One region of the Bacillus sp. EA-CB0995 genome, then DNA from elsewhere that is predicted to be linked to it. Evidence: a T-box and tRNA genes for the amino acid it is inferred to sense, from the RefSeq annotation. Region 1 holds a T-box; the other holds one or more tRNA genes.

The links. A T-box is a leader RNA that pairs with one kind of tRNA and senses whether it is charged. The one in region 1 lies ahead of proS (proline--tRNA ligase), so its partner is inferred to be a tRNA-Pro.
Positions count from the first base shown of each region.
Region 2: it encodes a tRNA-Pro, which carries the amino acid that the T-box ahead of proS (proline--tRNA ligase) is inferred to sense. The anticodon was not compared.

Region 1 covers NZ_CP169269.1:4,321,558-4,330,963, forward strand. The annotation lists gene ACEWFJ_RS22190 (toxic anion resistance protein) at 1-985, opposite strand, end outside; gene ACEWFJ_RS22195 (YceG family protein) at 1,004-2,635, opposite strand; gene ACEWFJ_RS22200 (TerC family protein) at 2,715-3,503, opposite strand; gene ACEWFJ_RS22205 (TerD family protein) at 3,577-4,155, opposite strand; gene ACEWFJ_RS22210 (TerD family protein) at 4,185-4,769, opposite strand; gene ACEWFJ_RS22215 (TerD family protein) at 4,790-5,386, opposite strand; gene proS (proline--tRNA ligase) at 5,860-7,290, opposite strand; T-box leader at 7,336-7,539, opposite strand; gene ACEWFJ_RS22225 (YesK-like family protein) at 7,644-7,919, opposite strand; gene ACEWFJ_RS22230 (alkaline phosphatase family protein) at 8,068-9,381, shown strand.
Region 2 covers NZ_CP169269.1:4,051,981-4,059,332, forward strand. The annotation lists gene ACEWFJ_RS20815 (SH3 domain-containing protein) at 204-1,367, shown strand; gene ACEWFJ_RS20820 (hypothetical protein) at 1,374-1,709, shown strand; gene ACEWFJ_RS20825 (DUF3965 domain-containing protein) at 2,022-3,173, opposite strand; gene ACEWFJ_RS20830 (CBS domain-containing protein) at 3,628-4,047, opposite strand; tRNA gene ACEWFJ_RS20835 (tRNA-Glu) at 4,658-4,729, opposite strand; tRNA gene ACEWFJ_RS20840 (tRNA-Asn) at 4,731-4,805, opposite strand; tRNA gene ACEWFJ_RS20845 (tRNA-Ile) at 4,809-4,885, opposite strand; tRNA gene ACEWFJ_RS20850 (tRNA-Trp) at 4,896-4,966, opposite strand; tRNA gene ACEWFJ_RS20855 (tRNA-Thr) at 4,970-5,045, opposite strand; tRNA gene ACEWFJ_RS20860 (tRNA-Phe) at 5,063-5,138, opposite strand; tRNA gene ACEWFJ_RS20865 (tRNA-Asp) at 5,149-5,224, opposite strand; tRNA gene ACEWFJ_RS20870 (tRNA-Met) at 5,227-5,303, opposite strand; tRNA gene ACEWFJ_RS20875 (tRNA-Ser) at 5,332-5,424, opposite strand; tRNA gene ACEWFJ_RS20880 (tRNA-Ala) at 5,443-5,518, opposite strand; tRNA gene ACEWFJ_RS20885 (tRNA-Pro) at 5,533-5,606, opposite strand; tRNA gene ACEWFJ_RS20890 (tRNA-Arg) at 5,616-5,689, opposite strand; tRNA gene ACEWFJ_RS20895 (tRNA-Leu) at 5,693-5,781, opposite strand; tRNA gene ACEWFJ_RS20900 (tRNA-Gly) at 5,796-5,870, opposite strand; tRNA gene ACEWFJ_RS20905 (tRNA-Leu) at 5,907-5,987, opposite strand; tRNA gene ACEWFJ_RS20910 (tRNA-Lys) at 6,005-6,080, opposite strand; tRNA gene ACEWFJ_RS20915 (tRNA-Gln) at 6,086-6,160, opposite strand; tRNA gene ACEWFJ_RS20920 (tRNA-Tyr) at 6,167-6,250, opposite strand; tRNA gene ACEWFJ_RS20925 (tRNA-Val) at 6,267-6,342, opposite strand; rRNA gene rrf (5S ribosomal RNA) at 6,347-6,462, opposite strand; rRNA gene ACEWFJ_RS20935 (23S ribosomal RNA) at 6,571-7,352, opposite strand, start outside.

The DNA of each region.
Region 1 (9,406 bases):
TTTCTTGAACACCTTTAGAGATAATGTTCCAAGTCTCTTCAAGAGTTTCCATCTTAATACTTGAAGAACCCGCCAATTTTGCTACTTCTACACTTTGCGTCGCGATATTTTGTGCATTTCTCTTCAATAGCTCGTTTGTGCGGCGGTCAAGTTCTGCCATTGAATCAGCAACAAGCTTTTGACGTTTTGCATTTACGGCTTGAATAATACCATTTTTAAAAATAGGAATTGTCGTAATAAACGCTGTATTAATTTTCCCTATTAACTTGTTGTTACCACGTTGAATCATACGAATTTGCGGTGCTGTTAATAGTGCAACCATACGCGCTTTTTCTAAATCGTCAATGCGTTGCTCTAAAATCTCTACAGAGTTTTTTAATGATTCCAGCTCGATTCCTGCAAGTTGATCATTGTTACGAACGCGCTCTTCATACATTGGAACTAATTCTGTTTGCAGACGCTCAAGTAGCATTTCACCCGCAACAACGTATTTCTCTAAATCTAAATAGTATTTTAAGTTTTGATCATACAAACCATCTAACGTACCGATTGAGCGCTTCATTTCATCTTGATATTTCGTGATTTCCACGTATACTTTATCCATTTCGCGTCCCATCGTTTGATACTTATTAAAGATTTGTTCAATCATTTGATTTCCTTTTTTAAATAAGCGAGAGAAAAAACCGCCTTTTTCTTCAACGAAATCCTTACTGTCAAACTTGTCCATAATTTTCCCAAGCTGTTTTAATAGCTCACCGGAATCTTCTACCTTAGATAATGTCATCGTCTGTAAAATTTGATCAGCAAATCGAGAAATTTCTACAGATGGCTCTTTTCCTAGCTCAATTAATTCCAATTGATCTTTTATATCCACCGCATTATAGATGCGCTGTACTTCAGGATCTTGTCTTAACTGCAGGCGAATATCTTGTGATGTTTGCTCGTTTAATTCTGTTGTTTTTGAATCTAATACAATCGGATTCATATATGGATCTTCCTTCCTTTATAAAAATGGACGAAATAGCCCTTTTAAAGTATTTGATAAATTTTTATAGGCCGATGGGCCGTGAAACTCTACATCAAAACTCACTTCTTCTAACCAATGTGAGTCAAAAGCTCCCGCTTCAATGTACTGCTCAATATCATTACGTCCTGTCGGATTAAAATGTAAAACATCTACACCAATGTGATTTAAAAAGAGCATTAATACCGCATCGGAACGCGTAAGCTCTCCACTTTTTTCATTGTTAAATATGACTATTTTTGGTACTTCTTGCGAATAGTCAAATTTCTCAAGCTGTTCAAGTATGTTCGGCGGAATTTGTGAAAGCTGCGCAAACACATATAAAGCAGCATCTTGCTCTGTCTCTGTTCCCATTCTCTTGTAAAGCTTACTTTCACATGTATGAATAATCGCTTCAGCAATGCCGTATTGTAATCCTTCTGGCAAGCGTTTATGCGGCCACCAATGACTTTGAATGATTTTCTGTGCATTAAGCTTTCCAGAACGATCTAATGCGTCGCGATAATGAAATTGAAAATTGGCTTTCTGTTCTTTCGTAAACGGAAATTGATTTATTAATATACTGTTTTCATACGATGTTAACATTTTCAATCTTTGAAAATATTCTTTCTCATTTTTAGAAACACCGGACACTTTTGCGAATAACGATGGAATATAAATATGTTGATTTTCTACAAAGAATGTTGGTCTTATAAATGCCTTCTCTTTCGTAAGGATAAACAGTTCATCATATGTTGTCTTTAATGTACGCGCAACTGGCGTATATGCTCGAAATTGCCACGGTTTATATAAGAGTGAATTATCATGATGAAGCACTTGCTCAATTTCTTTCGACGCTTGATATGCAACTGTTGCAACGCGCTCCCGCTTTTTATCTGGAAATGGTTCAAGTGAAATCCGGCTCGGATGCGAAATTACAAATGTTCGACTTTCTTCATCGACCTGTTCAAATCCATCTTTTCCTTCTGGATGATAATACAATACATCACATCCGAGCATAATAAGAAAGTATAAAAAGTAAATTTGACTTTCTGACGCATCACCATACCATATAATTTGGGGCATTTGTACTTTGTAATCCTTTTGTGAAAACCATTTTGAAACGTAATTTTCACTTAGCTTAATCATATCAATTAAGAAACGGCGGAAACCTTCTGTTTTTAATGATTGATTGTGCTGTTTTTCGTACAGCTTTAAAATTGAAATAAAAGTTGTATGTATGTAGTGTTGTATATCTGGATGGTCAACTTCAGGCAACAAACGTTTTCCCGATAAATGGGCAACGAGACGATTTACAGTTAAACCGTTTGGTGCTTGTTGATGTAATGAAAAAACTTCTTGAATATCACGAAGCTTCTCTGAAGGAATGACTTTATTTAAATTTTGTTCATGAAGCACAGTGATATTCTCATTTTGACTATAATCAAATAACTGGTTATAGTATCCATCCACATCATTCGGTACACCAAGAATGCGGCATCCGACATAGCTAAAATGTATATCATTCTCTGTCAATTCATAATGTGGGCGCTTTGCTAAACCCATTTCAAATTGTTTAAATGCTTCTTCCCCGTCCAATAGCTGTGGGTGAAATATAAAACGTGAAAACACACTCGTTCACCTCCAAACGAAACGTTTATAAAAAATGGGCGCCCATGTAAAGAGCAAGCCCATTTAGTCTATTAACCTATTAATCTTCTTTCTTAGAAGCCGCCACCTCTTCACGAGTTTGGCGAGATGTTTTCATATTATGCACAATAAATGTAGCACCAAATGCAACAACTAAAATCGTAAAGAACATCCAATGCGGCATTTCAATATGAAATACAGAAAGGAACATTTTTACAGCAATAATTGCAATTAATATATATGCTGTCGTTTCAAGCTCTGGAATACGTTCTAGTAATCTTAAAAATACACCTGCAATACCGCGCATCATTAAAATACCAAGCATTCCGCCAAGAAGCAGAATCCATACTTCATTTGAAACACCAAATGCCGCAAGAACGCTATCTACAGAGAACGCGATATCCATTAGTTCGACCATTACAACTGTTCCCCAGAACATGCCAAACATTCTAAATAGAATGCTATCTTGCTTCATACCATGAGCTTCTTCGTCTTCTTCATTTCCTTTAGATTTATCAATGAAGTGTTTCAAAGAAAGCCATGCAAGGTAAAGAGCTCCAAGTACTTTTACCCATGCTAATTTAATTAAGTACATACCAATTCCGATGGCAAGAAAACGAAATACATACGCACCAATAAGTCCGTAAAATAAAGCTTTTTTACGCTTTTCTGCTGGAAGGTGTTTTACCATAACCGCTAATACAAGTGCGTTATCAGCAGATAACAATCCTTCCAAAACAACAAGCGTACCAATTAATCCCCAAGATACTGGATCTGTTAATACTTTTACCCACATATCCCAATCAAAGAACTGTGCATACGTATTAAGGATTCCATGTAAAATCTCCATATCGTTGTTGACTCCTATTCTCTTTATAAATTTCTAAAAAGCGGAAAAGAAGGAAACGAAAGTCGCTTCCTTCTTACGCATCCAAGCCGTACGCTCTTACAAGCGCACCTAGTCCACCTTGGAAGCCGCTTCCGACAGCATTAAACTTCCACTGTCCATTATGACGGTATAATTCACAAAAGACAACTGCTGTTTCAATGGAGAAATCTTCCCCTAAATCATAGCGAATCACTTCTTCATTTGTTTCTTCGTTGGCTAAACGAACAAAAGCATTGGCAACTTGTCCAAAGTTTTGACGGCGCCCCTCCGCATCATAAATCGTTACTGTAATGGCAATACGATGTACATCAGCCGGTACCTTACTTAGGTCAACAACTAATTGCTCATCATCACCTTCACCTTCTCCAGTTCGATTATCACCTGTATGTGTAACAGAACCACAAGGAGATTGTAAATTATTATAAAAGATAAAGTCTGTTTCCTTCGTACATTTACCATCTTGATTTAATAAGAAAGCCGATGCATCTAAATCATAATCAGATCCGCCGTCATATTGTTTAATATCCCAGCCAAGACCAATAATTGCTTTCGTAAGGCCTGGGCTTGTCTTACCTAAATCAATTTTTTGGCCTTTTTGTAACTGAATGACCATATCTATTCACCTCTATTTACACAGATTCTTTACTCTACATCTAAACCAAAGTTTTTACATAAAGCTGCTAATCCGCCTTGGAAGCCGCTTCCAATCGCATTGAACTTCCAGTCATTGTTATGGCGATATAATTCACCTACTACAACCGCTGTTTCAATTGAGAAGTCTTCACCTAAATCATAGCGAATTAGCTCTGTATTCTTCTCTTCATCTAAAATGCGTACAAAGGAGTTAGATACTTGTCCAAAATTTTGATGACGACCTTCTCCATCATAAATTGTAATCGTAAAACAAATGCGTTCAATATGCGCAGGAACATTTTTCAAATCTACCTTAATTGTTTCATCGTCTCCTGCACCGTCTCCTGTACGGTTATCCCCTAAATGCTGTACAGAACCATTCGCTCCAGTTGGATTGTTGTAGAAAACAAAATCTTCTCCTCCGCCAACTTTACCGTTTGCACCAACTAAGAAAATACTTACGTCTAAATCAAAATCAGCTTGTCCATCATATTTATTTGTATCCCAGCCAAGACCAACAATTACTTTTGAAAGACCTGGATTTGTTTTCGTTAAATCTACTTTTTGTCCTTTTTGTAATGAAATAGCTGCCATATATAGCGCCTCCTTAGAGATTATTGATAACGTGTTACAATTTCGCTTAAGTTTTTAGCTTGTGCTCCGTCTCCAATTGCAGAGAATTTCCATTCACCGTTATCACGATATATTTCACCAGTAATTAGCGTCGTCTTTCCGCCGTAGTTATCCGTTAAATTATAACGTACCAACTCTTCATGTGTTTGTGGATTTTGAATACGAATATACGCATTGCGAATCATTCCAAAGTCTTGACGACGATTCACACAATCATAAATATTTACAACAAATATTAAGCGGTTCACTCTAGATGGAACTTTTGAGAGTTCCACAAAGATCGTTTCATCGTCGCCCGCTCCTTCACCTGTTAAATTATCACCTGAATGAACAATACTTCCGCAAGAAGATAATTTATTTCCAAAATAAATAAGGTCATGTTTATTTAAAAAGCGATCATTTTCAAGCATAATTACAGATGCATCACAGTCAATATTTGGCTTACTTCCAAACAATGAAGATAAAAATCCACCTGATTTTTCCATCGGATCCCAACCTAAGCCAACTTGTAACTTTGTTAAACCAGGTTGTCCTTTCGTTAAGTCGATCTTCTGTCCTTTTTCTAAAATAATAGGCATGAAGTCTCTTCCTTTCTACAAATCACTTTCCACCTAGGAAAATATTGTATTCTTTCTTTATATTGTAGCATTTTTCATAGATTGAGAAAAAGAATAATTTATCAATTATACGAAAACACCCATTTGATTTCATCGTACTGATGTAAGAAACAGGAATTTATTGAACAATCTATGCACAATTTTTTTATTTAAACTTTCACATTGTAAGCGCTTTCTGTTATACTGATTATAGGTAGGATAGCACCGGTGGCTATCAAAGCATATGGCGAAGGCGGGGCCAATGCTGCGGGTGGGATAAAAGAGTTATCCTTCTCATTTATTATACAAACCTAATTTTCTAACAGCTCAAAATGTTGATTGACAAAGCTATGGTAGCAGCTATATACCTTATAAAAATTTAAAAAGAGTGAAATCCTTTTGTGTTTGGATTTCACTCTTTTTTCTTTTAAATTAAAATAAATCATTTGAACTACTTAATACGCCTTCCCCCAATACACCATATGCTTCGCGTCTTTCTCACAGCACACACATTGTTTCGCTAATTCCTCTTGTTCAAATGGCATACAACGTGATGTAACACCTACTTCTTCTTTCAACTTTTCTTCACAAGCAAGACTTCCGCACCACATCGCTTTAATAAACCCTTGTTTTTCTTCTGCTACTTGTTTCATTTCTTCAAAAGTAGTAGCTATATATGTTTTTTCTTCACGAAATACTTTTGCTTTTTCAAAAAGAGACTGCTGAATGTCATCAAGTAATGTTGTAATACGTTCTTCTAATTCGTTTATAGATACAAATTCTTTCTCTTTTGTATCACGGCGTACAAGGACAACTTGATTTTTTTCAATATCTTTCGGCCCTACTTCTAAGCGAATTGGTACTCCCTTCATCTCATATTCATTAAACTTCCAGCCTGGTGTTTTGTTGCTTGCATCCATTTTCACACGCGCTACTTTTTGAATACGGGTTTGAAGTTCAGCTGCTTTTTCTAATACCCCTTCTTTATGCTGCGCAATTGGTATAATCATCACTTGCGTTGGCGCAATTTTTGGTGGTAATACAAGCCCATTATTATCACTGTGTACCATAATAAGTGCACCAATCATTCTCGTTGTTACACCCCAAGATGTTTGATGTGCATACTGCCATTTCCCATTCCGATCTAAAAATTTAATATCAAATGCTTCTGTGAAGTTAGTGCCAAAATTATGTGATGTACCTGTTTGCAGTGCCTTACCATCATGCATTAAACTTTCGATTGTATAAGTCGCTTTAGCTCCTGCAAACTTTTCCTTCTCTGTTTTTTGTCCTTTTATAACTGGAATAGCTAAATGCTCTTCACAAAACGAAGCATATATATTTAAAATATTAAGCGTTTCTTGCTGTGATTCTTCCGCTGTTTCATGAATTGTATGACCTTCTTGCCATAAAAATTCAGTTGTGCGTAAGAACGGACGCGTTGTTTTTTCCCAACGTACAACTGAACACCATTGGTTATATAACTTTGGTAAATCATTATACGACTGAACAATTTTCGAGAAGTGCTCACAGAATAACGTTTCTGATGTTGGACGAACACAAAGACGCTCTGCTAATTCTTCACTTCCTCCATGTGTAACCCACGCTACTTCTGGTGCAAAACCTTCCACATGATCTTTCTCTTTTTGAAGTAAACTTTCTGGAATAAACATTGGCATATACACATTTTCATGCCCTGTTTCTTTTAATTTTCCGTCCATCACTTTTTGAATATTTTCCCAGATTGCATAACCATATGGACGTAAAATCATACATCCTTTTACACTTGAATAATCAACAAGCTCAGCTTTCTTTACAATATCGGTATACCACTGTGCGAAATCTTCTTCCATTTTTGTAATGGCTTGTACTTGTTCTTTTACCATCTACTTTTCCTCCTTCAAAAAAATAAAAAAAGCCCGTGTCCCTATAATAGGGACCGAGCTTTTGCCGGCGTTACCACCCTGATTCATATACAACATGTATATGCTCTCTTGTTTGATAACGGGAATTTCCCGCTGCATATGCAGAACTCAAAGGTAGGTTCCATATTATCTTTTAAGAATCTCTCAGCCACTGGATTCTCTCTCTGCAAAAAGATTGAACATGTACTAATCCTTTTTCATCGTCATAACGATATAAATTTGTTGATTATCATAATACACACTTTATTGTAAAGCAATATAAAATTTTCTGATTCTTGTATATTCTTTTCATTTTATTTTGTTTTATACTTGTATTATATATATTTATCTCGAAAAAATTTTACGACTTGGTGAAGTAACATCCCAGTAATTGTTCCGATTAGGATAAAGAAACATAGAAAACCATATGCCATGCCTTCCCATCCACCAATGAAAAACAATGTGAATAAAAAACAAGCAAAACAAATTATAATCACAATAAGTCCAAAGGCAATGTCAAACGAACGATTCGGAAAGCTTTTCCGTAACATAAACGAAATAAAAAAAACAACAACCGTTGTGATAATACTGATTATCCAAAAGATCTCCACCTTTTCCACCCCCTTCTCCTCCTAAATATATTATATGTTATAAAGTCTGAAAATTTTAAAAATACTTTTTAAAAAGATAAGTTTTTATCACAAAGTACTAATAGTAATATATATAAATAGGATATAGAAATTTGTGGAGGTATTTTCTATGAACAAACCTGCAACAAAACATGTTATTGTTTTATCTTTTGATTGTTTATCAGCTTTAGATTTTCCTATATTACAAACACTTCCTCACTTTCGTTCTTTACTAAAACATGGTGCGTACGCTGAAAAAGTTGAGAGTATTTATCCATCTGTTACATATCCAAGTCATGCAACGATTGTGACAGGAAATTACCCTGCAAAACATGGTGTTGTAAACAATACACTGCTGCAACCTGGAAAAGAATCGCCCGACTGGCACTGGTACCGCCGTTCTATTAAAGGAACGACCCTTTATGATGAAGCACGAAAAGCAAACTTAAAAACAGCTGCACTGCTATGGCCTGTCACAGGAAAAGCAAAAATTGATTACAACATGCCAGAAATTTTCCCAAATCGGCCATGGCAAAATCAAGTACTCGTCTCCCTATTCAGCGGGAGTCCATTGTATCAACTAGAGTTAAATCAGCGTTTTGGTCATATTCGGAACGGTTTGTCACAACCAGAGTTAGATGATTTTGTTCTCGCTTCTGCGGTACACACAATTCAAACGAAAAAGCCAAATCTTATGTTTGTTCATTTCACTGACTTAGATACACAGCGCCATTATCATGGATTTTCTTCTGAAGAAACAGTAGCAGCTATTCATCGCCACGACAAACGTTTAGGTGCAATTGTTGAAGCGTTAAAAGAAAGCGGTATGTACGAAGAAACAACCATCATTGCACTCGGGGATCATAGCGCATTAGATGAGCATAAAGCTATTCAATTAAATGTCTTATTGCGTGAGAAAGGATTCCTTACTGTGAACAAAAAAGGAGAAGTAACAAATTGGAAAGCTTATTGCCAAAGCTGTGATGGTTCAGCATATATATACGTAAAAGATAAAAATGATACAGACACAATCGGGAGTTTGCACCGTTTACTGCAAGAAATCATGCAAAATGAACAAAACGGAATTGAATTTCTATTAACCGATGAGGAAGCAAAAGATCTCGGGGCTGACGGAAATTGCCTCTTTATGCTTGAAGCACGAGAAGGGTATTACTTTTTAGAAAATCATACCGGAGACTTTATAAGAGAGATTACAAGCAAAGATGTAACCTCTAGCAAAAAGTATACGTTTGGTACCCATGGCTATTCTCCATCAAAACCAAATTACGAAACAATTTTCATGGCAGCCGGTAAGGGTATTCGTCAAGGAGCAATTATTCCACGTATGCGACTTATTGATGAAGGTCCTACGATTGCAAGACTGCTTGGATTACATCTCGGTGAAACAGATGGCACTGTTATAGAAGAGTTATTGCAATTGTAAAGTTGCGTAAAAAATATGTAAATAT
Region 2 (7,352 bases), 270 kb from region 1:
TGTAAGTTCAAAAAACGCAAACTTCTTCTATCTATTTCCATAATAGTGATAAATCTGCTATCCTTTTATTATGGGACTTTATAGTATAGGAAAATGTTCATTTATTTTTAATACTACATTTCTATGCGCACAAGAAAAGTTTAATATTGTTATATTATAATTTAAAATATAACAATTTATTACATAAGGAGGCCTATAATTATATGAATATGAAAGCCGCAGCAATGACAGCAGCTACTGTAGCAGTTGCTTCTTTACTCCCGTCTATGACAGATTCCACTGTACAAGCTGTAGAAGCGCAGCAAAAACCAAAAACGAAAATTGGTTATGTAAAAACAAATACATTACAAGTATATAATAGTCCTAAAACAACAGATTCCGTTATTGAAAACATTGTACGTGACACTCCCGTTACAATTCTTGAAACAACAGACGAATGGTATAAAATTCAAACGCAAAATAAAACTGGCTATGTAAAAAAAGAAGCAATTTCTTTAACAAAACCAAGCAATAGTAAGCAGCAATATATCGTTAATTCAGACGCATTAAACGTTCGCTCTGAACCAAATACGCAATCTGAAATTATTGATGTATTACCAAATGGGAAATTTGTTACTGTCCAAGAAGAAGAAAATGGATGGTATAAAATTATACATAACGGAACAAATGGCTATGTAAAGAAAGAGTTTTTATCTAACGGAACTCAGCCGTTAGTAAAAGGAGTTACGGTACAAGGCGGAAGCTCTTATTATGTTGCTACTCCAGCATTAAAAGTACGCAGCGGTGCAGGAACAAATACAGCTGTTATTGGTTCTTTAAAGAATGGAACACAAGTACAAGTCGTTGGAAAGGTTGGCACATGGTATAAAATTCGCTACGGATCAGGATATGGCTATGTTGGACAACAATATATATTGCAAGGACAACAACAACAGCAGCAACAGCAGCAACAAGCTAAACCATCTATTCCAGCTGTATTTAAATATCCAGTTCAAGGGAACGTGAGCTCAACATTTGATGTACGTTGGGGACAGATGCACTATGGCGTAGACTTTGCGGCAACAGGAAATGTTCCAATTCAAGCTGCTGCACCTGGCACTGTTGTTAAGTCGTACTATTCTACAAGCTATGGAAATGTTGTATTTGTTGCCCATCATATAAATGGGAACTTATATACAACTGTATATGCTCACATGAACAATCGTGCGGTTAAAGAGGGCGATAACGTAGCAACGGGTCAATTGCTCGGTTATATGGGAAATACAGGACATTCCACTGGTCAACACTTACATTTTGAATTACATAACGGGGAATGGAATTTTGAAAAAACAAATGCAGTAAATCCGCTTCCTTTCCTAGTTAGGTGATGTAAGATGACACGCAATATCCCATTAATTATTGAGTATTTAGCATTTTTCGGTCTCATTTGTTGCTTATTAATTTACAACACAAACATTGTATTTTTAAGCATCGCTATTACGTTCGTTGCTTGTGAAGTGCTGATGGAAGTATTCAAAATTCGTTTAAAACGCCATATTTCACACATATATACTGCACTGTTCATTATAAGTTCTTTACTAACAAACATTATTTATAATGGCCTAAATGCCGCCGCAATTTTCCCTGTATTCTTTATGACTATTCTTCTTATAGTATCTCAATATATATATGTCCCAGAACATCGTAAACATCAATATCAAGAAACATAGAAAGAGGGAAAATGGTGCAACGCTTATCCAAAGCTAGTCTAACAAAATCGTTTTTAGACTTATATGAAAGAATAAATGAATTTTTTGGTATTAAAGAAAATAAAAATGGCCAATTCCTTTTATATGGCATGATTTCTCTCATAATAATTTCTTTTTTTATTTACTATTAAATAAGGATTCCACATAAAGTGGAATCCTTATTTGTATTCTACGCTATTTCTTTTTATTTACTGGACAAAGTATGCTTTCTCAAAGAAATGAACTTTATGTAACCATTAGTTGAAAAAGCATCAAATTAGTGGAAAACTCACTTTATCCGCACGCATATTTTTCATAAATAAAACTTAAGTTATATTTATTTTCTAAGTTCATACGCTGTTCATCGCTACACCAGTAAAATAAAATATCATGTATTGAAGCATAGCGCTTATTCTTTAAAAATTGCTTAATAAAGGAAGGAAAACAATTTGGTAATTGTATAAATATATAATCGCGTAGTAGTTCCTCTTTATATCCTATTCCTTTACATATATACATGAGTTCTTCACAATAATATGCATGTTGTGGAACTTGAATCATCTCGAAAAATGGAACATATGATAATAATTTCCCAATAAAATGCTCATATTTTTTCATAAATTCAAATGACATATATTCCATTATTTCTTTTATAACAAATAAATAATCATCAACATGAGTTGTCTTTAATGGATTAAGATGATCTGATATTTGTGCAATCACCGCATGTTGGCATGCTACAGCAGCTCGGCTTGGTTCATAATATGTTAAGAAATCAGTGCATTTTCTATATTTTTTCAATAAATCTAGTGTGTATAAATCATAAATATATGTATTACAATATACTGCTAAACCCATTAGGTCTTCATCTAATTTCTCTCTTGATAATGTCTTTGCTTGTTTACAAAGATATAGAAACATAAATTCCAACATTTCTTTATGCGACAAAAGTGCCTTATACTTTTCAATACACTCTACATTAAATTTAATTCTTTCCCAAATAAAGTAATCATTGCTGTCTAACTCAGCAACTTTTTGTTTTATAATTAAATAATTCCAAGCAACTACTTGTGTAAACACATCCCATGATTCATAATCTAGAGATGTTTGTACGAACTCCTCTAATCCTTCATCAACCATAAAACGATAAGCTTGTTGATACCATCCCACTTCTTGACATAAACGAACAATTCGAACTAAAGTTGGCATTTCATCTTTATGAAACTTCGGTAAATTATGTAATTTTTTCATTCCATATAAAATAAAAGGAATTAAATTTTCTTTCTTATAAAATTCTTTTTCTTTCCAAGCCAGAATAGTTCGTTCTTTTCCTTCTCCTTTTGGACGCTTTGGTATAAGCAAAGAGAGTAAATCCGCAAAATTTTCCGGCTTTTCATACGCATCCGTAACCAAATTCCAATTAGGTTCGGTTTGCATAATCGTCATATAATTCCCCCCGTTTTCTATATGTATGATCAAATACTTTCATGTTAATAAACCCATTATTATATTAATAATAATATTATTATATTCAAAATAATATATAAAACTTTGTATTTATTAGTATACCATTTTTTTCATATGATACTAGTTGTTAACAATAATTTCAAAAGTAATTTACATAAAGTGAAACTTCCATCAGTGGAGGTTTTCTTCATCCCCTACCTATCTTCTTCGCTTTTTCTAAATCTCGAGGTAGGGGTCTTACTGCCCGCGAATAGCGGGATAAAGTACAACTTTAATCCGTGAGGGCTTCATCCCCCACGGATTATTAGTGAAACCAATCGGGGACATGCTAGCAGTTTACCCCTTACATAATTTGTTTTCTGCTAAATTTTGAGATGGGAGTATTACTGCCCGCGAATAGCGAGATAAAGACTAGTATAAAATATTCTATTCTTTACTTTGTATCCTCTGATATTTCACTTAAGGCAACACCCGCCTGATCATCTGCATATTTAGTTGTTGCTAAATCACCAAGTGATAACATTCCCACAATTTGCCCATGTTCAATTACCGGCAATCTTCTGATTTGGTAACGTGCCATTAACTCTGTCGCTTTTTCAACAGAGTCATCAGGAGACACTGAAACAATTTGTGTTGTCATAACATTTGTAATTTGATTAGAACCTGGATGCTTTTCTGCAATCCCTCTCACAACTAAATCACGATCTGTTACAAGACCAATAACTTGGTCATTCTCTACAACAGGAATCATTCCTATATCTTCTTCTTTCATTTTCACAGCTGCTTCATATACATTATCTAGCGGCGTACAATGTACAATATTCGTGCTCATCAATTCTCGAACGGTTGTCATAAATACCCTCCTTTACACACTTTAGCCTTTCCAATTCTCCTCATTTAAATTCGCGCTTCCTAGAAAGATAAATACAATAAGATACGCTCATTTCTATAAAAACAAAGGAAATTGCTCTTTGCCAACCTCGGAGAATTTTCTAAACAGCACCGGCTAAGGTCACAATTAGACTTTTAGTCACTAGCCATAGAACAAACTAAATGGGGTATTCTTAAATATGACGATCCATCTAAGATCATTAGGATTGAGGAGAGAAAATAATAATTTTATTCATCAGTTTAGCTAAAATAGTCAATTGATGAAATATAATGCACTATATTCTTTCCTAATTATATAAAATAATACAAAATCCTTCATTATTTACAATAAAAAATGAAATATTTCATAACATATTAAAAATAAACTTACTATCAAAATGAGCTATGGGTATTTATATCATCCAGCTACCTTCTTTGACTCCTTTGAGCCTTAAGGTAAATCCGGGAGTAGTAGGATAAACATATTTATATATTTATAAGGAGATTATTAATCAAAGATGTAGAAGGCATAATATATAATATCATTTTCTTCAAATAAAAAAGAGTCAGCATGGTGCTGACTCTTTTTGAAGTGACCCGTACGGGATTCGAACCCGTGTTACCGCCGTGAAAGGGCGGTGTCTTAACCACTTGACCAACGGGCCATGGCTCCGCAGGTAGGACTCGAACCTACGACCGATCGGTTAACAGCCGATAGCTCTACCACTGAGCTACTGCGGAATATGGTGGGCCTAAATGGACTCGAACCATCGACCTCACGCTTATCAGGCGTGCGCTCTAACCAGCTGAGCTATAGGCCCATATTTCTTACAGGGGCAGTAGGAATCGAACCCACACCGGAGGTTTTGGAGACCTCTGTTCTACCTTTAAACTATGCCCCTAAGTGGTGCCGGCTAGAGGACTTGAACCCCCAACCTACTGATTACAAGTCAGTTGCTCTACCAATTGAGCTAAGCCGGCTAGTTTACAAAAAAAAATGGTGGCTCGGGACGGAATCGAACCGCCGACACGAGGATTTTCAGTCCTCTGCTCTACCGACTGAGCTACCGAGCCTTTATGTAAATGGCGGTCCCGACCGGGGTCGAACCGGCGATCTCCTGCGTGACAGGCAGGCATGTTAACCACTACACCACGGGACCATTGGTTGCGGGGACAGGATTTGAACCTGCGACCTTCGGGTTATGAGCCCGACGAGCTACCAGACTGCTCCACCCCGCGATGATATAATATTCTTTTAAATAAAAAATGGAGGAGGTAGAGGGATTCGAACCCCCGCGCGACTCTCGCCGCCTGTCGGTTTTCAAGACCGATCCCTTCAGCCGAACTTGGGTATACCTCCGTATATATGAAGCTTTAATGGTGGAGCCTAGCGGGATCGAACCGCTGACCTCCTGCGTGCAAGGCAGGCGCTCTCCCAGCTGAGCTAAGGCCCCATTTTTTAAAACTATCGGGAAGACAGGATTCGAACCTGCGACCCCCTGGTCCCAAACCAGGTGCTCTACCAAGCTGAGCCACTTCCCGTTAATAAAGCGCGCCCGAGAGGACTCGAACCCCTAACCTTTTGATCCGTAGTCAAACGCTCTATCCAATTGAGCTACGGGCGCATATGGTGCCGAGGGCGGGGGTCGAACCCGCACGGTGGTCACCCACCGCAGGATTTTAAGTCCTGTGCGTCTGCCTGTTCCGCCACCCCGGCGTCATATTGAAAATTGGAGCGGAAGACGGGATTCGAACCCGCGACCCCAACCTTGGCAAGGTTGTATTCTACCACTGAACTACTTCCGCAAAACATATATGACTGATTGCTTATTTAATTAAAAGTGCGGGTGAAGGGAGTCGAACCCCCACGCCAAAGGCGCCAGATCCTAAGTCTGGTGCGTCTGCCAATTCCGCCACACCCGCATATTACATTTTAAAAATGGTGAGCCATGAAGGACTCGAACCTTCGACCCTCTGATTAAAAGTCAGATGCTCTACCAACTGAGCTAATGGCTCTTGAATGGCTGGGCTAGCTGGATTCGAACCAGCGCATGACGGAGTCAAAGTCCGTTGCCTTACCGCTTGGCTATAGCCCATCAAGATGGTGGAGGGGGGCAGATTCGAACTGCCGAACCCGAAGGAGCGGATTTACAGTCCGCCGCGTTTAGCCACTTCGCTACCCCTCCGACATTTAAATATATATGGTGGAGGATGACGGGATCGAACCGCCGACCCCCTGCTTGTAAGGCAGGTGCTCTCCCAGCTGAGCTAATCCTCCATTTGCCTGGCAACGTCCTACTCTCACAGGGACAAAGTCCCAACTACCATCGGCGCTAGAGAGCTTAACTTCCGTGTTCGGTATGGGAACGGGTGTGACCTCTCTGCCATCATTACCAGACTGTATTCAATTGAGACAATCATTATTATACTCGATTCACTGAAAAAGTCAACAAGTTTTTTTATATTCTCTCAAAACTAGATAACATCAATGTAGTATACATATTATATGGTTAAGTCCTCGATCTATTAGTATTCGTCAGCTCCACATGTCACCATGCTTCCACCTCGAACCTATCAACCTGATCATCTTTCAGGGATCTTACTAGCTTAACGCTATGGGAAATCTCATCTTGAGGGGGGCTTCATGCTTAGATGCTTTCAGCACTTATCCCTTCCGCACATAGCTACCCAGCTATGCCCTTGGCAGAACAACTGGTACACCAGCGGTGCGTCCATCCCGGTCCTCTCGTACTAAGGACAGCTCCTCTCAAATTTCCTACGCCCACGACGGATAGGGACCGAACTGTCTCACGACGTTCTGAACCCAGCTCGCGTACCGCTTTAATGGGCGAACAGCCCAACCCTTGGGACCGACTACAGCCCCAGGATGCGATGAGCCGACATCGAGGTGCCAAACCTCCCCGTCGATGTGGACTCTTGGGGGAGATAAGCCTGTTATCCCCGGGGTAGCTTTTATCCGTTGAGCGATGGCCCTTCCATGCGGAACCACCGGATCACTAAGCCCGACTTTCGTCCCTGCTCGACTTGTAGGTCTCGCAGTCAAGCTCCCTTATGCCTTTGCACTCTACGAATGATTTCCAACCATTCTGAGGGAACCTTTGGGCGCCTCCGTTACTTTTTAGGAGGCGACCGCCCCAGTCAAACTGCCCACCTGACACTGTCTCCCGGGTCGATAAGACCCGTAGGTTAGAATTTCAATACAGCCAGGGCGGTATCCCACCAGCGCCTCCACCGAAGCTAGCGCTCCGGCTTCAAAGGCTCCCGCCT